4 regions of the Brevibacterium sp. H602 genome follow, and region 1 is predicted to be linked to each of the others. Evidence: riboswitches for the same ligand, from Rfam matches in the RefSeq annotation. Region 1 holds a riboswitch; each other region holds the start of a gene.
The links. A riboswitch is a leader RNA that binds a small molecule or an ion and turns the genes downstream of it on or off. The one in region 1 is predicted to bind thiamine pyrophosphate.
Positions count from the first base shown of each region.

Region 2: it holds a riboswitch for thiamine pyrophosphate, as region 1 does, so the genes downstream of both, ACSBQT_RS09060 (ECF transporter S component) here and thiO (glycine oxidase ThiO) in region 1, are expected to answer to the same signal.
Region 3: it holds a riboswitch for thiamine pyrophosphate, as region 1 does, so the genes downstream of both, thiC (phosphomethylpyrimidine synthase ThiC) here and thiO (glycine oxidase ThiO) in region 1, are expected to answer to the same signal.
Region 4: it holds a riboswitch for thiamine pyrophosphate, as region 1 does, so the genes downstream of both, ACSBQT_RS08465 (hydroxyethylthiazole kinase) here and thiO (glycine oxidase ThiO) in region 1, are expected to answer to the same signal.

Region 1 is NZ_JBPIZD010000001.1:364,989-370,383, reverse strand. It holds gene ACSBQT_RS01715 (thiazole synthase) at 1-677, opposite strand, end outside; gene thiS (sulfur carrier protein ThiS) at 679-936, opposite strand; gene thiO (glycine oxidase ThiO) at 933-2,090, opposite strand; TPP riboswitch at 2,080-2,183, opposite strand; gene thiE (thiamine phosphate synthase) at 2,195-2,878, shown strand; gene ACSBQT_RS01695 (ketopantoate reductase family protein) at 2,875-3,840, shown strand; gene ACSBQT_RS01690 (DedA family protein) at 3,794-5,017, opposite strand; gene ACSBQT_RS01685 (sensor histidine kinase) at 5,171-5,395, shown strand, end outside.
Region 2 is NZ_JBPIZD010000010.1:10,577-15,971, reverse strand. It holds gene ACSBQT_RS09070 (energy-coupling factor transporter transmembrane component T family protein) at 1-35, opposite strand, end outside; gene ACSBQT_RS09065 (ABC transporter ATP-binding protein) at 28-1,560, opposite strand; gene ACSBQT_RS09060 (ECF transporter S component) at 1,560-2,189, opposite strand; TPP riboswitch at 2,212-2,320, opposite strand; gene ACSBQT_RS09055 (fibronectin type III domain-containing protein) at 2,467-4,407, shown strand; gene ACSBQT_RS09050 (universal stress protein) at 4,444-5,361, opposite strand.
Region 3 is NZ_JBPIZD010000022.1:53,484-58,878, reverse strand. It holds gene ACSBQT_RS14940 (DUF1684 domain-containing protein) at 1-1,338, opposite strand, end outside; gene ACSBQT_RS14935 (M18 family aminopeptidase) at 1,474-2,778, shown strand; TPP riboswitch at 2,841-2,949, shown strand; gene thiC (phosphomethylpyrimidine synthase ThiC) at 2,945-4,753, shown strand; gene ACSBQT_RS14925 (amidohydrolase family protein) at 4,852-5,395, shown strand, end outside.
Region 4 is NZ_JBPIZD010000009.1:47,932-53,326, reverse strand. It holds gene ACSBQT_RS08480 (TenA family protein) at 1-590, opposite strand, end outside; gene thiD (bifunctional hydroxymethylpyrimidine kinase/phosphomethylpyrimidine kinase) at 658-1,527, opposite strand; gene thiE (thiamine phosphate synthase) at 1,524-2,282, opposite strand; gene ACSBQT_RS08465 (hydroxyethylthiazole kinase) at 2,279-3,208, opposite strand; TPP riboswitch at 3,196-3,329, opposite strand; gene ACSBQT_RS08460 (DUF3800 domain-containing protein) at 3,590-4,057, shown strand; gene ACSBQT_RS08455 (hypothetical protein) at 4,041-4,472, shown strand; gene ACSBQT_RS08450 (sugar ABC transporter permease) at 4,636-5,395, opposite strand, start outside.

The DNA of each region.
Region 1 (5,395 bases):
GCCTCGACGGCCAAAGCCATCGCCCGGGCCATGGCGTGAGCATCGTGGGCGCGGGTGACGGCCGAGGCCAGAAGTACCGCGGTGCACCCGAGCTCCATCGCCAGAGCGGCATCGGAGGCGGTGCCGACACCGGCGTCGAGGATGACGGGCACCTGTGCACGGGAGACGATGGTCTCGATGTTGTGAGGGTTGAGGATGCCCAGCCCGCTGCCGATCGGAGCTCCGGCCGGCATGACCACAGCCACACCGGCGTCCTCGAGACGTTTTGCCAGGGCCGGATCGTCGTTCGTGTAGGCGAAGACCGTGAACCCGTCGAGGACGAGTTCCTCGGCTGCGGCGAAGAGTTCGATGGGGTCCGGCAACAGGGTGTCCTCATCGGCGATGACCTCGAGCTTCACCCAGTTCGTCTCCAGAGCCTCTCGAGCCAGTCGGGCGGTGAGCACGGCATCCCTGGCCGTATAGCAGCCGGCCGTGTTCGGCAGCACCCGAATACCCAGACGCTGGAGCATGGTGAAGACCGAGTCCCGGGACTCAGCGTCGAAACGGCGCATCGCCACAGTCGTCAGCTCGGTTCCCGAAGCCACGAGTGCGTCTTCGAGGATGCTCAGGGAACTCGCCCCTCCCGTGCCCATCACGAGGCGAGACGACATCTCCACATTATCGATCGTCCAGGTCATCTCAGCCTCCCTGCACAGCGGTGACGATGTCGACGGTGTGCCCATCGGCAAGGGTGAGAGAGGACCAGGTGCCGCGACGGATGACTTCACCGTCGACGGCCAGGGCGATGCCCAATCGTCCACCGTCGGCCGCTGTCCCATCGGGATTCAGTTCCCGTCCGGTGACCTCGGCGACGAGGTCGAGCGCCGAGGTGGCACCCGACAGCTCATGGCGATCGCCATTGAGGACGATGGTCGGTGAGTGGTCGCGGTCGGTCATGAGATGCTCCTCATCGGGTAGGCAGTGGTGTGTTCTGTGGTGAAGCGGTGCGGGGACACGGACTCGAGGGCCCCATCGGGGGACCAGCCGGAATCGACGCCCAAGGTGATCTCGGCGCCGAGCCGGCCACCGAACGGGGCCAAGAGGATGCCGTGGCGGAAATACCCTGTGCTCACGATGCAGCCGGGATCGATGCGGCCGATCATCGGCAGATCGTCGGGCGAGCCGGGTCGGGCACGGGTGGTGATATCGGTGATCTCCGCGTCGAGGATTCCCGGGACCAATCGCTGCCCGTCGGCGAGCAGTCGGTGGAGCGCCCCGGCCGGAGTGCCGGAGAGTCCGTCCTCACGCGAACTGGCACCGAGCACGATCTCGCCATCGGGGCGGGGGACCAAATAGACGGAGCGACCGTTGACCAGCCCGCGGATGGTTCGGCTCAGCAGCGGAGCCGCCTCGGCGGGGGCGCGCAGTCGCAGAACATCACCCCAGACCTCACGCAGAGGCAGCTGTGGGGCACCGACGATCGCGGACACAGCGCTGCCGGCGCAGATGACCACCTGATCGGCCTCCAGCCGGCGGCCGTCGCCCAGCTCGACTCCCACAGTCGTATCGCCGTCCTTGACCAGTCCGGCCGCGCGCTGGCGAACGAAGCCACCTGAATCAGAGGACAGGACAGTCAGCAATGCGGCAGTGAGCCGACGGGGGTCGATCGAGTGATCGCCTGGAATGTGCACGGCCCCGGCCACGGCAGGCGACAACGACGGCTCAACCCGGCGGGCAGCGCTGCCGGTGATGAGCTCGGTGGCGAAACCGGATCGGGATTGTGCATCGCGCAGCTCCCGCAGAGCTTGCAGATCAGCTCGGTCACCGGCGCACACCAATGTGCCGGCATCCGAAAAACCGAGATCGCTGCCGGCGGCGCTCGCCACCTCGGCGGAGAACTGAGGATACATCTGCGCGGAGGCCCGCATCAGCGGGTACAGGGGAGTCTGCCCCCAGACCACCTCGGCGGCGGGAGCCAGCATCCCCGCAGCAGCATGGCTCGCACCCTGGGCGGGCGCAGGATCGATGATGGTGACTTCGGCGCCGAGGCGGTGCAGATACCAGGCCGTGGACAGGCCGATGATCCCGGCGCCGACGACAATGACTCTCACAGCTTCTCCCTCCGGCGGCATGATCCGCATCAGGTCTGACGGTCGGCTCTTACGCCCTCTCAGCCTCGTTGGGAGGCTCCCGCGAACTCCTCTACTCTATGACCATGACCACACAGATGCCACCGCGCACCGCAGCGCGGCAGACGAAAAGAGCCTGGAGAGAGGCCCGACTGGCGGAGGCGAAGCTCTACCTGTGCACCGATGCCCGGACCGGTCAGGACGACCTCGCCGAGTTCCTCGACGCCGCCTACCGTGGGGGAGTCGACATCATCCAACTGCGGGACAAGAGCCTCGAGGCCCGCGCCGAGATCGCGGCCTTGGAGGTCCTCAAAGATGTCGCCGCCGATCACGACAAGCTCTTCTCAGTCAATGACCGTGCCGACGTCGCGCTGCTGACCGACGCCGACGTCTTCCACGTCGGTCAAGGCGACCTCACCAGTGCTCAGGCCAGGGCCGTGCTCGGACCCGATGTCATCCTCGGTCGCTCGACGCATTCCCGCGAGCAGGCGCTCGCCGCCGAGGCGGACCCGGAGACCGACTATTTCTGTGTCGGGCCGGTCTGGGAGACCCCGACGAAGCCCGGCCGTGCTTCTGTGGGGACGGCTCTGCTGACCGCCACCGCCGCCAAGGCGGCCAAACCGTGGTTCGCGATCGGTGGTATTGCGACCGGGGAGAGGCTGGACGCGATCCGTCAGGCGGGCGCGAGGCGTGCCGTCGTCGTCCGTGCGATAACCTCGGCTGAGGATCCCGCTGCGGCCGCGCGGGAGCTCAAGGAGGAGTTGGAATGACCCAAGCAGCTGACAGCGCATCCGACGGAATCAGCACTGGTGCCGACCTGTCGATTCTCATCGCCGGGGCGGGGGCCACCGGCGGAGCGTTCGGCACCTATCTGCAGGAGGCCGGACGTGATGTCACTTTCCTGCTCCGGCAGGCACGGGCGGAGACGGTCCGCGCGGAGGGACTGCGCTTCACTGCACCCGGTGATGATCGGACGAATCAGGTCGATGTCATCACCGCTGAGGAGCTCGCAGCCGCACCACGAACTTTCGACCTCGTCATCGTCGCGGTCAAAGCGGGTGGACTCGACTTGGTCATCGCCGATATCGGACCGGCTGTCGGCGAACAGACGACGATCATCCCGTTCCTCAACGGCATGGCTCAGATCGAGAAGCTGCAGAGCAGATACCCCGGACAGGTGCTCGGCGGGTTCGTCAAGATCGTCGGCACAATCAGGGACGGAGCTGTCGTCCAGCTCACCGACATGGCCGTGATGACTATCGGAGATCTCCACGGCGCTGAAGTGCCCACACGCATCTCCGAAGCGCTCGATGTCCCCGGTTTCAAACTGCAGACCGTCGACGGCATCATCGATGGGCTGTGGGAGAAATGGATCTTCATCGCCGCGGCGGGAGTCGTCACCTGCCTGTTCCGCGCCCCGGTCGGAGCGATCATGGAAGCCGGCGGCAGGTCGCACGTGCATGCCATCGTCGATGAGCTCGAAGCCGTGGCGGCTGCGGCCGGACACTCGGTGTCGGAAGCCTCCCACACCATGACAATCAAGATGCTCACCGAGGATGGTTCGGCCTTCACCTCATCTCTCTACCGGGATGTGACGGCAGGGCTGCCGAGCGAAACGGAGCACATCCTCGGCGACCTGTCGCTCAAGGCGGAGGAACTGGGAGTGGCGACTCCGCTGCTCGACCTCACGCTTGTGCAGCTGCGGGCAGGGGAAGCCCAGAAGCGGCTCTGACTTCGGCTGTGCCCGTGCGCAGCATCGCCAGATACGGCTCCTGCGGCTGAGTGTGTTCGACGTCGGACGAACCGTGCGCGGCGGTGAACGTGACCATGGGGACGCCGTCGACATCATCGAGGACGAGCAGCGTCTCGTACCCGCCCGGACCCAGCGAATGGGAGCTTCCTGTCGGCAGGTCGAAGACGAGGCGTTCCACCGGACTGTCCGGTTCGGGTGGGCGGTGCATCTCCTGTGCCGCCACATCGGCGAACTGTTCGGCGGTGATGAGGTAGGCCTTGGCGGGGGTCGGCCCCGGGACGGAATGATCGTAGAAGGCCATGCCGCCGCCCCACACCTTGGACTCGCCGGCGAAGTAGATCGTTCCGGGCAGTTCGATCCCTGCCTCGGCGCGGGGCAGTGTTCCGTCCCTGGCACCGGGGTAGGTCACCATCGCCCCGGGCGGTCGCCCGCCCTGCAGATAGCAGGAGAGCCGATCGCGAGCCATGTTCGATCCGTAGCTGACGTACCACACATATGTTTGAGACATCCCTGCCATCGTGACATCTCGGTCTTGGAATTTGGTGAACCGGTGACGTGCGCGTCCTCTGCCGCGCCGGCGCAATCGGCGGACGAGCTCGGCGCTGCCGGTGATGGCCAGGGCGATGCCGATGCCCACGGCGACTCCGAGCAGCGGCCGGTCCTCGAAGACCATTCCCCCGATGAGTCCGATCACCGTCGAATAGAGCGCCCAGGCGAGGCTGCCGATTCCGTCCCAGAGCAGGAAGGTGCGGATCGGGAACCCGAGCAGACCGGAGCCGATGGTGGCCAGGCTGCGGCCCCCGGGAACGAATCGGCCGGCGATGAGCACGGTCCCGCCTCGGCGAGAGAAGACCGTGTGGGCGGAGCCAAGCAGGTTGGCGATGCGAGTCCACCGCCGCCATCGGCCGACCCCGGTCGCAGCGAATCGGCCGACGAGGTGAGCTGCCAGATCCCCGAGGAGAGCCCCTCCGGCAGCGGCGAGGACGAGCCCTGCCGGGTGAGGGTGCCCCATCGCGGCGAAGGTTGCAGCGGTGATGAGCAGGGTCTCCGACGGCACAAGCGGCACGAGCGAGTCCAGTGCCGCGGCCACGGCGATGAGCAGGTACACCCACGGAGAGGTGAGGGTGGCGGTGAGCAGCTCGAGTGCGAGATCCATACTCATCCACGCTAGGCACAAGGCGGCAGGGCCGGTACGCGGTCGGGCGCACGGTCAGTGCGGCCGACCGGCAGCCGCCATTGCGGAAAACCGGAATCCGGGAGTGCGGCCGAACCCCTGGGAGGCGGCGACGGGCGTTGCTACGATCGACTTATGCCCTGGCCGAGCGCGCTGTCCACCCGCCTTCCTCCTGAAGTACGGATGTTCACCGCGCGGTGGGCGCGGTCCGTGCTCGCCGTCGTATGGGGCGGTCTGCTGTGTCTGCCGCTGCTCATCGCCTCCGTGCTTCCGCCCACTTCACGCATGGCCGCGAAGGTGCGGAGCTGGGAACTCGCTCGGCATTCTCGCGGGTTCGGACTCGTCCTCGCCGACGAGCCG
Region 2 (5,395 bases), on a different contig from region 1:
GACGAGTGAACGTGTTGGTCCAGGCCCTTACTCACCGCGATCACCCGCCCTGACATGCGAATCCGACTCACTGTCGCTGAAACGTTCTGCGCTGCTGCGGTCGCCGAGCTCGAGGAGATCGGCACTGATGGCTTCGAGGAACGCGTGATCATGACTGACCGCGACCACCGCAGAACCGTGTTCCAAGGCATCGACGAACATTTCCACCAGCCCCGCCCACGTCAGCGCATCCTGACCGAAAGTCGGCTCATCGACGATGAGCACCCGGGGCCGGGGAGCCAGCATCGCCGCCACCGACAGGCGACGCTTCTCCCCGCCGGAGAGACTCTGCGGATGAGCTTGCGCCAACCCGGTGAGCCCGAGTCCCTCAAGAAGCTCATCCACCCGAGCTCGAGACTCGGCGGCAGACCACCCGGCCAGCCGCGGACCCAGCTCGAGTTCGGCCGCCACGCTCGAGGTGAGGAACTGGTGGGCCGGTTCCTGGAAGACCATGCCGATACGCGCCGCCAGCTGCTTCGACGGCCAGGCGAACGGCCGGGGTCGTTTGGCTCCTTCTCGCAGGGCCGCCTCGGCGAGGACCTGCCCGGAGAATTCGGGCAGCAGGCCCGCCAAGGTCAGGGCCGTGGTCGATTTGCCCGCCCCGTTCGCACCGACGATTCCGAGCGCCTGACCAGCGCGCAGACTCAGGTCCAGGTCGGTCGCAGCGGGGGTGGCCATGCGCGGTCGGGCAACGCTGAGCCGATCTGTGCGCAGCAGAACCTCGCCGAGGCGGCCCGACGTTCCGCCGATTCCTGCGGTTCCGCCTCGGCGCGGGGCGGGGGAGTGCTGCGGCATCCAGATTCCGCAGTTGACGAGTGTTTCGGTCAGGTCGGGATCGGAGAAGACCTGCGCGGGCGGACCTTGGGCTGCGATGCCTTCGCGGCCGAGCACGATGACCCGGTCGACGTGATCGATCCACAGTTCGACCCGGTGCTCGACGACGAGCATTGTCGCCGCGGTCGCGGCCTGCACGGTGAGCACGGCATCGCGGACCTCGGTCGCCGAGGCGGGATCGATATTGGCCGTCGGCTCGTCGAGGACGATGACCTCGGGGGCCATCGCGTGGACCCCGGCCAGAGCCAGCCGCTGCTTCTGCCCACCGGACAGCGCAGCACTCGGATGCTCCGGCGGCAGATCGAGCCCCAACGCCTGCAGAGATCTGGGCACCTGAGCCTCGATTGCCTCGGCCGGGAATCCGAGGTTCTCCATCCCGAACGCCACGTCATCACCGATGCGGGAGAAGATCACCTGCGAATCGGGATCTTGGAGGACCAGCCCGGTGCTGTCTCGGCGAGGGTTCGGTTCCTCACCGCCGACGAGGAGTTCACCGGTGGCCTCACCCGATTCCTCGGGCAGGACGCCGGCGACGGCGTGGAGGAACGTCGATTTGCCGGCCCCGGAGGCACCGAGCAGCAGCACTTTCTCACCGGCGGCGATCTGCAGATCGAGTGGACCGACCGCAGGCACGTCACGGTCGGTGTGCGTCCACGAGAAGCCGGAAGCCGTGATCGGCAGTGCCATCAGCGCAGACGGCCGGAAGCGAAGGAGCTGAGCGCTCCGGTGGCCGCGATCGCCCGGTAGGCGAACCAAGCGCCGATTCCGGAGATGCCGAGACCGGAGACGATCGCGCAGACGGCGTAGATCGCCTGGAAGCCGAACTGCCATTCCGCGTTGTACATGATGTTCTCGCTCACGGCCATGAACGCCGCGGCCAGCATCCCCGAGGCCGCGGTGACCCACAGGGTGAAGCGCTTGTAGCCGAAGGCGGCGAAGACGAGTTCGGCACCGAGGCCCTGCAGGAGACCCGAGAGCAGAACTGTCGCTCCGAAGTGGGAGCCGAGGACGGCTTCGACGATGGCGGCGATGAGTTCGCACAGGAGCGCGGCACCGGGTTTGCGGATGATCGCCCCGGCCAGCGGGCCAGCAAGGACCCAGAGTCCTGCGATGAGACCGATCGACGGCGGGAATGCCTGGAAGGCGAGTTCGAGGACCTTCCAGCTCAGCGCCAACACCCAGAACACGAGCCCCACGGCAATGCCGAGAACGGCGGTGGTGACATAGTCGACCACCCGCCACTGTTTGGATTTCGGCGCCGCGGTGAGGGCGCGTGAAGAGGTGGGGGTGGTGTTCGGCGTGGTGGTATTCGGCATCGTGCCTCCTCATTTCAAGGAGGGGTGAAGAGTCTCGACTTCCTTCGGCGGTGCTAACCACATCAGGTTCGAGGGTCTGCAGCTTCTTCTGCACTCTCAGCGCCCCTGACGGCGCTCCCCTGTCGTAGCCACCACTGTACAACAGGGGAGCGACGCGGAGGCTGGGATCGGAAACGACGCGGAGTCCGGGGTCGGTCATCGAGGATTCACTTCCCGTTTCCCTTCCCGTCGACGGTCCTCGAACGACCGGACACTACTGGTCAGTAGGAATAGGCGGGTGAATACGCATCGACTGAAGAGACCGCTCAGTGCCCTGTCCGCCGCTACCCTGCTCGCCGCTCTGGTGGCGGCCCCGGTGCCCGTGCGTGCCGAACCATCTCTCGGTTCCGGAGGGTCGACCGCGACCCAGGGCACGAATGCCGACACTGCTCAGACTCCCAGCCCGGACCGGACGGATTCGCCCGCCGAGGCGGATGCGGGAAGCGAAGCGATCACCGATGCGGTGCTGCAGGTCGGCGCCGACCCCACTGCGCGCAACCTCTCGTGGATGAGTGAGAGCTCCGGTGGGGGAGAGGTCCGGTGGGCGCCGGCCAGTGAGGTCGACGGCGGAAAGCTCCCCGCCGATGCTGACAGGGCTGTGACCACGGACTCCGGCCTTGCCACCGACCTCAAGCGTCACTTCAACCATGCGAACATGACCGACCTCGAGCCCGACACCGAATACGCCTACCAGGTCGGCAACGAAGAGGACGGATTCACCGAGGTGCAGCAGTTCACCACAGGATCGTCCGGAGGAGACGACGAATTCCTCGTCTTCGGCGACCCCCAGGTCGGCGCCGGAGGCGGAGACCCCGACGACGCCGCCGGTTGGGACCGGACCCTGAGTTCGGCCGTGGCCACCGCCGACGACCCGAGCTTCTTCTACTCGCTGGGAGACCAGGTCAACTCCGCCGGCAACCAGGAGCAGTACGCACAGTACCTGGCACCGGAAGCCACCCGGACGATCCCGCAGGCGACGACGATCGGCAACCACGATGTGTCATCGAAAGCCTACGAACAGCACTTCAACCGACCCAATGTCAGCCAGGACCACGGCGGTGGCGGCGTCATCACCTCCGGCGGCGACTACTGGTTCATCGAGGACGGAGTCCTGTTCCTCAACATCAATTCGAACAGTTCGGACATGGACGCCCACGCCGATTTCATCGACGAAGTCGTCGCCGAGCACGGTGACCAGGCACGCTGGACGGTTCTCGGATTCCACCACTCGATCTATTCGACGGCCACGCACTGGGATGACCTCGATGTGAAGCGGCTGCGGAAGGAGATCCCTCCGGTCGCGGCCCGCAATGACATCGACCTCGTCGTCTCCGGCCACGACCACATCTACAACCGCACCTTCCTCATGGACGGCGAAGGCAAGCCCGTTGAGGGCTCCGAAGCGGGAGCCGAGGAGGAGAAGGAAGACGGGCAGACGCTCTACCTCACGCTGACCTCGTCATCGGGGTCGAAGTTCTATGGCTACGTTCCCGGCCTCGACTGGGAAGGCAAGAGCGTCCACAACGACGTGCCCGCCTTCACCCGGGTTCGAGTCAGCGACGAAGCGCTGCGAGCGACGACCTATGAGGTGCCGGCAGGCGGAGCGCCGGCCGATGGTGAACGCGCGGAAGCGCAGGCCGCAGCCGAGCAGATCGACGATGTCGAACTCAGGCGCGCCGAGGCGGAAGATCCAGCCCCGGATGACGACGCCGGTGCAGACGCGGATGGCGGGGCTGGAACAGAAGCCGACGCCGAGGCGGATGGTTCGGACGCCGAATCAGACGCCGGTGCGGGGGTCGGGGCTGAAGCGGATGGTTCCGATGCCGGACCAGAGGCCGGCGCCGGAGTCGATGCAGATGGCGCGGGAGAAGACGCAGACGCCGGCGCGGCGGGAGCCGAAGCCGACGGTTCGGAGAGCGATTCGGACGGTTCGGACGAAGGTGCGGAAACTGCCGGCACCGCCGACTCCGGCGCCGAGGCAGATGCGACCGAGGCGAACGCCGCAGGAACGGATGATGATTCGGACTCCTCTGGGACCGCCTCGGCGGGTGGGGACGGAGACCTGCCCCGCACCGGCGGTGGGCTTGCACTGCCCTTGGCCGTCGGGGCGGGGGCGCTGGCACTCGGCGCGACGCTCCTCGTTGTGAGCCGTCGCCGCCGAGATGCCGGGCTCAGCTGATCAGCACAGCCTTCCTGATCAGCACGGCGCCGCCGATCAGCTCGGCACCACCATGACCGGACCTTCGGCGTGGTTGAGGACCCCGCGCGAGACGGATCCCAGCAGAGCGCTGCGGATCCGTCCGCGCCCGCGGGTGCCCAGCACCGTCAGCTGTGCGCGCGAGCTGATCTCGACGAGGGTCTCCGTGGGATCGCCGACCGGCACCGAGGTGGTCACCGTCAGATCCGGGAACTGCTCGGACAGGGTTGCGGCTTCCTTCTCCAGACCTTCGGTCAGCTGTTTCTGCCGACGCGAGGTGACCTCGGAGCTGAGCTCGAGGTCGGGGTACCAGTAGAGCCATTCCTCACCGGCAGGCAGCACCACGACGAGTTCGAGTTCTGTGCCGCGTAAGGCGGCCTCGGCGGCTGCCGTGAACATGGCGACCCGACCGGTGTCGGAGCCGTCGACGGCGACGACGACCGGGCCTGTGTCCGCGGATGCTGACATCGACCGTTCGGAAACGACGATCGTCGGGCAGTGAGCGTGGGCAGGCAGAGCCGTGGATACGGACCCGAGGACTCGGCCCATGAAACCGCCGCGGCCGCGGGCGCCGACGATGACGACCTCGGCATCGGCGCTGAGCGTGACGAGCGCACCGGCGGAATTGCCGGGTGCGGTGCGGAAGGACTTCTCACCGGGGTAGGCGTGCAGAAGTTCGACCGCCTCGGCGAGGGTCTTCTCTGCTTCCTTCTTCGCCTTGTCATCCTCGGGTTCGCTGGGGATGGAGGCCATATTGGGGTAGATCATCGTCGGCAGCTCATAGGCAGTGACGACGGTGAGAACGGTTCTGCGGCGTTCGGCCTCGACTGCGCCGTAGCGGACGGCCTGAGCGGCGAGTTCGGAGCCGTCGAAGCCGACGAGGACGCCGAGTTCGAGGTTGAGGCCGGATTCGGACGAACTGGTTTGAGCAGACATCTCGCACCTCTCGATCGGGGCCTGTCCAACCCAG
Region 3 (5,395 bases), on a different contig from region 1:
CGCCGAGTACGCGCCGATGCCGATGACCGGAATCCGTGAAGTCAGCGCTTCGGTGGCGACATCGATGAGCCTCGACCGGGCCTTGCGCCCCAGGGGAGAGAGATCCCCGCCGGACATTGCGACCCCGTCGAAGCCGACGAGGGAGATCCGCCCGTCATCGTGGTTGGGGTTGAGGATGGTGATGTCGAGGCCGAAACGCGAATACCAGGGGCGGGTCACCTCGGCGCTCTCTTCGTCCCACCACACGTAGAAGAGGAACGGCACGTTGATCCCGGCCTCCGAGTAGAAGAATGGGGGACGCCGCTCACCTGCGGTGACGTCGAAGGGAACGACGTTTCCCTCGATCGGGGCCGGGCAGGTGGCGAATGAGGTGAACGCGAACGGGTAATTCACCGCACGGTTGAAATCGATGACGAGCGACCCGTCCTGATTCGGCACTCCGAGGTCGATGGTCCGCCACGCGGCGGTGGTGCTCCCGTTCGTCGAATCGTGGAAGTCCAGTTGGAGTCCGGTCTTCGGGCACCCGGTGGCGAGCAGGCTCACCTCACCGTGCGAGGTCTCGAAGGTGACGGTTCCCGCCGCCTGTGTCTGCAGCTGCAGGTCCTCTTGGGCAGTTTCGATGGTGTAGGTCTTGAACGGGTCGAACCTGGTGAACCGGGCGAGGAAGACGAAGTCCGGGTCCGGGTCGAAGACCGGAACCTCGAAGAACTTCCCGAGCAGCGGGGACTTCGAATTGCGCACACGCACGCCGAGGCGGCCGCCCCGATCGATGAGTTCGTAGAGGACGTTGCCGACGGTGAACCAGTTGAGCGAGCCGCCGTTCGGAAGCTTCGCGCTGAACCCGTTCTCTTCCACGCGGACCTGTGGCTTGGCGGGCGCTGCTGCGTGCCCGTCGGATCCGCCATCGGACCCCGCATCGGATCCGGCATCCGTTCCGGCAGAAGAGTCGGCACCCGCAGCGTCTGCCGCAGCCGCGCCCGCACCGGACTGGTCCATCACCCTCGGCAGAGTCGAGGTGTCGCTGGGCACGGCCGGGCTGGTCGCACGGGTCGGTCCTCCGCCGTTCGCACCGGAGCCGCCTGCAGCCCCAGCAGTCCCGCCGTTGTCGACCTTGCTGAGCAGGTCGAATGTCTCGGCTGCGGGGCCGGCCTTGATTCCGGTCTTCAGAGACACGGTCACCCATCCGTCGTCGACGGTGAACGTGCCGGGGGCGTCGGTCCAGGTCGACTCGGCGTCGAGCCAGTGAAGTCCGACGACACTGAGCCAGCCGAACGGTTTCGCAAGGGCTGAGTTCCGTGAGTCGCGCCAGGTGTTCCACTCCGTCACGAACTGGTTCACGTCGAACACTCCTTGCCGTCGCTGGTGCGGTCGCAGGGTCGCTGCCCCCGCCTGATTCTCGGACGCGGTGGCAACCCGTCGCCTGAGACCTGATCTTCTTCACCTCCAAACTACCGCAAACGATAGGCTGGGGAAATGAATGAATCACTCCCGAGACCGGATGCGGCCGCGACGACAGCGGCCGACCTCGGCGACTTCGTCAGCGCATCTCCCAGCTCGTACCACGCGGTGGACACGGCAGCGAAACGCCTGGAAGGGGCCGGTTTCTCCCGCCTCGACGAGTCCGTCCCCTGGGCGCTGACGCCAGGGACCGGAAACTACGTCATCCGCGACGGCGCGCTCATCGCATGGATGAATCCCACGGTCACCGAGGCGGCTCCCCGGTTCCGTGTGTTCGGTTCCCACACCGACTCCCCGGCGTTCAAACTCAAACCCGGCGGTGAGTTCACCGCCGAAGGCACCCGCCAGGTCGGGGTGGAGATCTACGGCGGGCCGCTGCTGAATTCGTGGCTCGACCGTGAGCTCGCATTCGCGGGTCGACTCAGCCTCGCCGACGGCAGCATCGTACTCGCCCGCACCGGGCCGATCGCTCGCATCCCGCAGCTCGCGATCCACCTCGACCGGCAGGTCAACGAGGGTCTGACCCTGGACAAGCAGCGTCACACCACTCCCGTCATCGGTCTGGCCGACCTCACCGAGGCAGACATCATCGAACTGCTCGCAGAGTCGGCCGGGGTCGATGCCGAGTCCGTCGTCGGCCACGATGTCTACACCATTCCCGTCCAGGAGCCGGCCCTCTTCGGTGCCGCCGAGGAGTTCTTCGCCTCGCCGAGGCTGGACAACCTTCTGTCCGTGCACGCCGGCGTCACCGCTCTTACCCAGCTCGATGCCGATAGGCTCGACGGCATCCCCCTGTTCGCGGCGTTCGATCATGAGGAGATCGGGTCGAATTCGCGCTCGGGCGCGTGCGGTCCGTTCCTCGCCGATGTCACCGAGCGCATCGTCGCCTCCTTGCTGCCGCAGTCGACGCGCAGCGATTATCTCGCGTCGATGGCCACCTCGGTGTGCGTCTCCTCCGATGCCGGGCATGCTGCCCATCCGAACTATCCAGAACGGCACGATCCGCATGTCCGCCCCCGCCTCGGCGGCGGTCCCCTGCTCAAGCTCAACGCTCAGCAGCGCTACGCCACGGATGCGGTGGGCACCGCCGTGTGGTCGCAGGCGTGCGCGGCCGCAGGAGTCGAGTACCAGGATTTCGTGTCGAACAATGCGATGCCCTGCGGGTCGACGATCGGACCGCTGACCGCAACCCGACTGGGCATGACGACCGTCGATGTGGGTCCGGCCCTGTACTCGATGCACTCGGCCCGCGAAATGGTCGCGGTCTCCGACGTCGTCGCCCTCGGCGCGGCTGCGAAGGCGTTCCTCCAGGGCAGCTGACCCTCAGCCTGTCGCTCGAGGCGCCGCAGTTGTCCTCACTGCGTCAGTCGTGATACGAATTGCACGACCCCACGGGAGCCCACTGCAAGGGCTGAGATCGGACTGGATCGTCCGAGACCGTAGAACCTGATCCGGTTGATACCGGCGTAGGAAGTGAGGACTGCAGATGACTGCATTCACCCCGGAAACCCCTGCCCCTGCCACGACTTCGGCCTCCGCACCTTCGCACGACGAATTCACCCTCGAGCAGTATCCGACGCATTCGCCGGCATGGGTTGATGACGAGGAACACGGCATCCGCGTTCCCGTGACCCGCATCGAACTCGAGGACTCGAACGGCCGGGCGAACGATCCCGTCGACGTCTACCGCACCGTCGGACCGGGCAGTATCCCGGAAGAGGGACTGCCCGCTCTGCGATTCCCGTGGATCGAGAACCGCCTCGACACTGAGACCTACGACGCCCGCGGCCACCGCATCGCCGACGACGGTCGTGCCGCCGTCCGCCGAGGTGCCCCGTCGCAGCAGTGGAAGGGACGCAAACCGGTCCCCCGTCGGGCCAAGTCCGGCCGCACGGTGACCCAGATGCACTACGCAAGGCAGGGCATCATCACCCCGGAGATGCGGTTCGTCGCGCTCCGCGAACAGTGCGATGTCGAACTCGTCCGTGCCGAGCTCGCCGCCGGTCGCGCGATCATCCCGAACAACATCAACCACCCCGAATCAGAGCCGATGATCATCGGCAAAGCGTTCCTCGTCAAGATCAACGCGAACATCGGCAATTCCGCGGTCACCAGCTCCATCGCCGAGGAGGTGCAGAAGCTGCGATGGGCCGCGAAGTGGGGTGCCGACACCCTCATGGATCTGTCGACCGGCAATGACATCCACACCACCCGGGAGTGGATCATCCGCAATTCGCCGATCCCCATCGGCACCGTCCCGATCTATCAGGCGCTGGAGAAGGTCGACGGCGATGCGAACGCGCTGACCTGGGAGATCTATCGCGACACCGTCATCGAGCAGTGCGAGCAGGGTGTCGACTACATGACCGTGCACGCCGGTGTGCTGCTGCGCTACGTTCCGCTCACGGCCGACCGGGTGACCGGGATGGTCTCACGCGGCGGGTCCATCATGGCCAGCTGGTGCCTTGCCCACCACGAGGAGAACTTCCTCTACACCCACTTCGATGAACTCTGTGAGATCTTCGCTCGCTACGATGTCGCCTTCTCGCTCGGCGACGGACTGCGGCCGGGTTCTATCGCCGATGCCAACGATGCTGCCCAGTTCGCCGAGCTCGACACTCTCGCCGAGCTCACCGAACGCGCGTGGGCCCACGACGTCCAGGTGATGGTCGAAGGGCCCGGGCACATTCCGCTCCACCTCGTGCGGGAGAACGTCGAACGTCAGCAGGAGCTCTGCCACGGGGCGCCGTTCTACACCTTGGGTCCGCTGGTCACGGATATCGCGCCCGGATACGACCACATCACCTCGGCGATCGGGGCGACGGAGATCGCCCGCTACGGCACGGCGATGCTCTGCTACGTCACCCCGAAGGAGCATCTCGGTCTGCCCGACCGCGACGACGTCAAGACCGGAGTGATCACGTACAAGATCGCCGCGCATGCCGCCGATATCGCGAAGGGCCACCCCGGTGCGACGGCCCGCGATAATGCGCTGTCGAAGGCTCGGTTCGAATTCCGGTGGCGGGACCAGTTCGCCCTCGGCCTTGATCCGGAGACCGCCGAGGCGTTCCACGACGAGACGCTGCCGGCGGAACCGGCGAAGACCGCGCACTTCTGTTCGATGTGCGGTCCGAAGTTCTGCTCGATGCGCATCTCCCAGGACATCCGTGACACCTACGGCAGCGCCGAGGCGCAGGAGGCCCTGGCCGGAATGCTGCGGAAGAGCCGCGAGTTCCTCGCATCGGGAGGAGAGGTCTACCTGCCCGATCCGACGGTCGGACTCAAGGCAGACTGACCGTCGTTCAAGGCGTGGCGCGCCCACCGAACAGTACACAGACCGACAGACGCGCCACGCCTTGAACGAGCAGTTCGAGGACGAGGTAGGTTGACGGTATGAGCGAACCCCAGCGTGCCTTCGACGCGCACCTGCACATCATCGATCCGAGCCATCCGCTGATCGAGAACAACGGTTATCTGCCCGATCCGTTCACGGTCACTGATTATCGCGCGCGACTGCAGAGCCTGGCCGATGTGGGAGTCGAGGTCGCCGGAGGAGCCGTCGTGTCCGGTTCGTTCCAGGGCTTCGACCAGAGGTACCTCATCGAGGCGCTGCGCCAGCTCGGCGACAACTATGTCGGCGTCACCCAGCTGCCGGAAGAGACCACCGATGATCAGATCCGACGCCTCGACGAGGCGGGCATCAAGGCACTGCGATTTAATATCGCCCGCGGCGGCTCGGCCACCCTCGACGCCCTCGACGGCTTTGCCCGACGAGTCCATGACCTAGTCGGATGGCACGCCGAGCTCTATATCGACGCCCGCACGATCGCTGACGACCTCGCCGCACGCATCGCCTCACTTCCGGCGGTGAGCATCGATCATCTGGGCATGCACGAGGACGGACTGTCCACCCTGCTGCGCCTCGTCGAGGCAGGAG
Region 4 (5,395 bases), on a different contig from region 1:
TCTTCGAGGATCTGCACGGCGTGGCGGGTCGATTCGTCGAAGTCGGGTGAGTCGTAGGTCTGCACCCAGGTGCGGTAGGGGTGGTCGTCGGCCATCTGCCCGGCCCGGTCGACAAGCACCTTGCCCATATGGGCGTACACCCAGAAGCAGGGCAGGACTGAGGCGACGCCCTCGCCGTAGGAACGGCTGGCGGCCGTGGCGACGAGGAACGATACATAACCCAGCGTCGTCGGGGAGGCCTTGAAACGAGAGCCTTCCGCGGTGAGCTCCTCCAGCGCCGAGGCGAGTCGGGCGTCGGCGAGCAGCTCTCCGTGCATCTCCTCTTCGACGGTGATCGCCTCGGCGGCGGAACCGGCCCAGAACCGGGATTCGTCACGGTCGACGGTCTTCGCCGCGAGGAACGACATGGCCTTGGCGTAGCCGTTGAGGTACAGGCTGTCCTGCGAGATGTAGTTGACGAAGGCCTTCGGATCGAGGCTGCCGTCAGCGAGCTGGGCGAGGAACGGCAGAGCTTCGATCTGCTTGATGATGGGGCGGACGCGGTCCCACAGCTGGGTGGTCAATGGGCCGGCGGTAAAGGTGACGGTCATGGGAACTCCTTTGTGCTGGTGTGACGTGGCGGTTCGGGTGAGGCGGCGGTCAGGTGGGACGGATATGTCAGGCGGGTCGACCGCGGACGATGTCGACCTGGTGGTCGACCGGTCCGTGGGCGCCTTCCGGATTGAGGCTCAGCTGCCAGTCAGCAGCCGAAGTGAGAGCGCGAGCAAGGTAGTCGAGGGCATTGCCGACAGCCTCGCCGAGGAGGTCCGACCCGATCTCTGTGCGTTCGCGGCCGAGGACGGCCACCTCGGCGGTGATCGCGGCTGACAGGGTGCACCCGGTCCCGTGTGTGTTCATTGTCGCCACACGGGCGTGGCTGAACTCGCGGACCTGGCCATCGGCGGTGGCGAGGATATCGATGACCTCGTCCTCGCTGCCGTGTCCGCCCTTGAGCAGGACCGCTCCGGGTCCGCGTTCGAGCAGGCGCCGAGCCTGGTCACGCATGGCTTCAGTCGTCTGTGCTTCGGGTTCGTCATCGCCGATCAGCAGGGCCGCCTCGGGGAGGTTGGGGGTGATGAGGTCGGCGACGGGCAGCAGGTGGGTGCGCACGGCGTCGACGGCATCGGTCTCGAGGAGGCGGTGGCCGGAGGTCGCGATCATCACCGGATCGACGGTATAGAAGCCGAGTCGACCTTCGGCGGCGCGGGCGACGACGAGTTCGACGAGGTCACGGCTGCCGAGCATCCCCGATTTCGTCGCATCGACGGGCAGGTCGCCGAGCACGGACTCGAACTGATCGGCGACGAAATCGACGTCGATCGGATAGACCCGGGACACCCCGTGCGTATTCTGCGCGACGAGAGCGGTGATGACGGTCGTGCCCATGGTCTTCCGCGCGGTGAAGGTCTTGAGGTCGGCATGGATTCCAGCACCGCCGGAGGGATCGGTGCCGGCTATCGACAGGGTGATCGGCGGGCGGGTCGTCACTGGCCGCTCCCGGCGAAAGCGGAAAGCAGCTCCCCGGCTGCCGACTTCGGATCGTCAGCCATGCAGATCGCCGAGACCACGCAGATCCCGATCAGTCCACGCCCCTGCAGGTCAGGGGCACGGTCGGTGTTGATGCCGCCGATCGCGACCGCGGGGATGCCGGCTTCAGCCACCAGTTCGCCGAGGCGGTCCGGTCCGATTCCGTCGGGGGCGTCGGCTTTCGTGGAGGTGTCGTAGACGGGTCCGATGCCGACGAGGTCGACGACTCCGGAGTCGCGGGCGGCGGCGAATTCGTCGCTGTGCGCGGCAGAGAGACCGATGAGCGGTGCCGCACCCAGGGCGGCGCGCACCTCGGCGACGGTGGTGTCAGTTTGGCCGACGTGGATGTGCACGTTCTCGCCTTCGTCGATGAGACGGCGGGCCACTTCGACGCGGTCGTTGAGGACGATGGGGACCGTGCGGTCGGTGTCGCGGGTGGCGGCATCGACGGCGGCGATGACCTGGCGGGTGAGCGAGTAGAAGCCTGCATCGTCGATGTCCTTGTCGCGGACCTGGACGATGCCCACTCCCCCGGCGACGGCGGCCTGCACGGTCTCGGCGACGCTGCGGCCGGCGGCCTCGCATTGCGCGGAGTCGGTGACGAGGTAGAGGCGCGTGTCGATTCCGGCGAAGCGGTCGGTCGCGTCTGCTCGGTCGTTCACGGTCGCGCTGTCGTCGGCCGGGTTGTCAGCGATATGGGCGGAACCGGCGGTCATGCCTGGACGCCTTTGCTGGCGGTTTCATTCGCAGAAGTGAGCGTGTCGAGGCCGATTCTCGCCTGTGAGAGTCGGTCGCCGTCGACGGTGTGGAGCGCATCGAGGAAGTTCACCGAGTAGCTGCCCGGCCCCTTCGCACCGTCGGCGGCGAGTTCCCCGGCGACCGCGAAGTGGGCGTGGGCGGCGACAACAGCTTCGAATCTCGCCGAGGCGGCCCTACCGTTCGCGTTCCCGTTTGCGGCGTTGACCGCTGAGACGTCGGCGTCGGGGTCGGCCAGTCCGGCGCGGGCGGCGGCCAAGTAGGCGACGGTGACGGCGCCGAGTGAGCAGCCGGTGCCGATGACCAGCGGCATGAACTCATGTCCGCCGGAGATGCGGGCGACGTGGTCGGTGCCGTCGATGTGGGCGACGACGGCATCGGTGGGTCCGGAGACGGCGACGATGGCACCGGTTTCTCGGGCCAGCTTTGCGGCGGCGGGAAGGACGGCGTCGACTTCGTCGGTGGAGTCGACTCCGCGACCGCCGAGTCCGACTCCGGCGAGTGCGGCGATCTCGGAGGCATTGCCGCGGATGGCGGTCGGGTGATCGGCGGCGGCGCGGCGGATGCGGGAGGTGCGGAAGTCGACGGCACCGACGCTCACGGGGTCGAGGACCCAGGGTTTTCCGGCGGCGTTGGCGACGTCGATGGCGGCATCGGCGGCGAGCAGCTGGTGGTTCGAGGCGGTTCCGAAGTTGACGAGAATTCCGCTGGCGATTCCGGCGAACTGTCCGGCATCGGCCTCGTGGTCGAGCATTGCCGGGGAGGCGCCGATGGCCAGGAGCACGTTGGCGCTGAACTGCTGCACAACGGTGTTCGTGATGCACTGGATGAGTGGGTTGCTTGCGCGCAGTCGCGCATTCGCAGAACGCAGGTCGAAGTCAACCATGACGATCCCTTCGCTAGTATGGCCCAGATCAGGTTCGATGGGTGTTCTCTCAGCCTCGTTGTCCTCCGTGCGCAGCGTCTTGGTGCGAACGGATCCTCATGAGGCACCCCATGTCATTGGCTCCGACTGTATCAGCCCGCCCGGACACGGGCGACTTCCACAGTCACAAGGTCAAGTCGGGGAATGAGCGCCACTCCCCGTTGTGCGCCATGCTGGCCGATAGGTCCCCGTACAAGACTGATTGCACGGACCTCCGTGCTGTGAGATTATTGAAGTGGTAGCAAGGAGTTCACCTCCTAGAGCGCCAAGTCGCAAGCCCACGTCTCAGACGTGGGTTTTTGCGTTGGGCCTCGTGTCAGAGCCGCTGGGTAGAGTTTGCCCATGCTGCTCGCCTATATCGATGAGATCGGTGAACCCTGCCCGTACGTCGCCAAAGACCACCCGAGATTCAACACCAATCCCGTCTTCGGCTATGCAGGCTTCGTCATTCCCGAAAGCTCGGCTCGGAGATTCGGTCAGATCTTTACAGCAGAGAAGCGACGTGTCTTTGCCAGCGAGCTTCGGGGCGTAGAGAACCCGGGCCGCTGGGAGCGAAAGGGCTCAGATATCTTCACCCCAGACGCTTGGCGAAGATACGGTGAGCAGATCCGTGTCTTTCGCGGACTGATCAACAGGCTCGCAGAACTGAGCGGACACGTCTTCTTCTATGCCGAACAGAAGGAGGTCGGCACCAGGAAGCAAGTGCGGCTCTCCGATGAGCAGCGCTATGCGAGAGTCGGTCAATCGTCTCTGTCGTCACGCGGACAATTGCGGCGAAAATCTACTGACGCTGATGGACCAGATCAATGAGAAGCAACGGGCTGCAAGAGTAGCGTCGATATACGCACACATATTCTCGCGTGCCCAAGAATTCAGGGAAATGAATGCTGCCATTGAGCCGCCGATGCACATCGACAGTGCTCTCAGCTCCAATATTCAGTTTGCCGATTGGATAGCAGCATCTGTCAGCCGAGCCATCGACTACCAACTCGAACGCGGATCAAGGTACGACTGGGTACCTCAGGCCCTCGGCAGCCACATGCACCATCGCATCACATACGAATCCAAGCTTCGTCTCTGGCAGAGTTCGCTGGGCGATCTGAACAACTTCGACGTATTCAAAGCCGAGAGGCCTTACCTGGACCGACTTCAAATTGGATCCATGAGCCCCGAAGATCTCGCAAAACTTGAGAGGATCAAGCACGCATCCATGAAGCGTCGCTGACGCTCCGCAGAACGAGCTACTGGAACCGCGACGTGTTCAAGTGCTCCACGTAAGCACTCGAGAAGCTCGCGAGCGGGCTGCTCAAATCCGAGATGGCCATCTGTACGGAGCCATTTCGGAGCTGAGCGACCCGCTCGGCGGAATTCCGAGGGCGGGCTTCCCGCTACCCGCGCCCGACGTACCTCTGACCGCGGCGGCTGAGCGCATCGACGACGACTGCGGTGAGCAGCACGAGTGCCGTGATGATCTGCTGTGCATCGGAGTTGAAGCCGATGAGGTAGAGACCGTTGTTGATCGCACCGACGACCAGAGCACCGAGCACGGCTGCCCAAGCAGTTCCGCGACCGCCGAACAGCGAGGTACCGCCGATGACGGCTGCAGCGATCGCATTGAGCAGGTCCTGCGTGCTCACCAGCGTCGATCCCGCATTCGTCGTCACACCGGTCTTGATGAAACCGAACAGTGCGGCCAGCACTCCGGCGGCCATGAACACGCTGATGCGCACCCAGGTCACGCGGATGCCAGCGCGCCGGGCGGCTTCGACCTTGCCGCCGACGGCGTAGATCGACCGGCCATAGCGGGTCTTGCGCAGCACGAGATCGATGATGATCGCGATGACGATCATGAGGAAGAACGGCATCGCCAGACCGAAGTCCTGATTGACGAGGATGAGGAACCCGAACACGATCGCGGCCAGCAGCACGATCCGCACGATCACAGAGGTCCAGCTCGGAGCGCTGAGACCCTCCCGGTGGCGGCGCAGCTTCGAATAGATGATGCCGCCGCCGAAGCCGATGATCGCGACGGCGCCGAAGATATAGGCCCAGATCGCCGGGAAGTAGAAGCTCGCGAAGTCGAAGGCGAAGGTGTCCGACATCGACAGGTTCTTCTGCGTGCCGAGAGTCGTGAGGGTCAGACCGGTG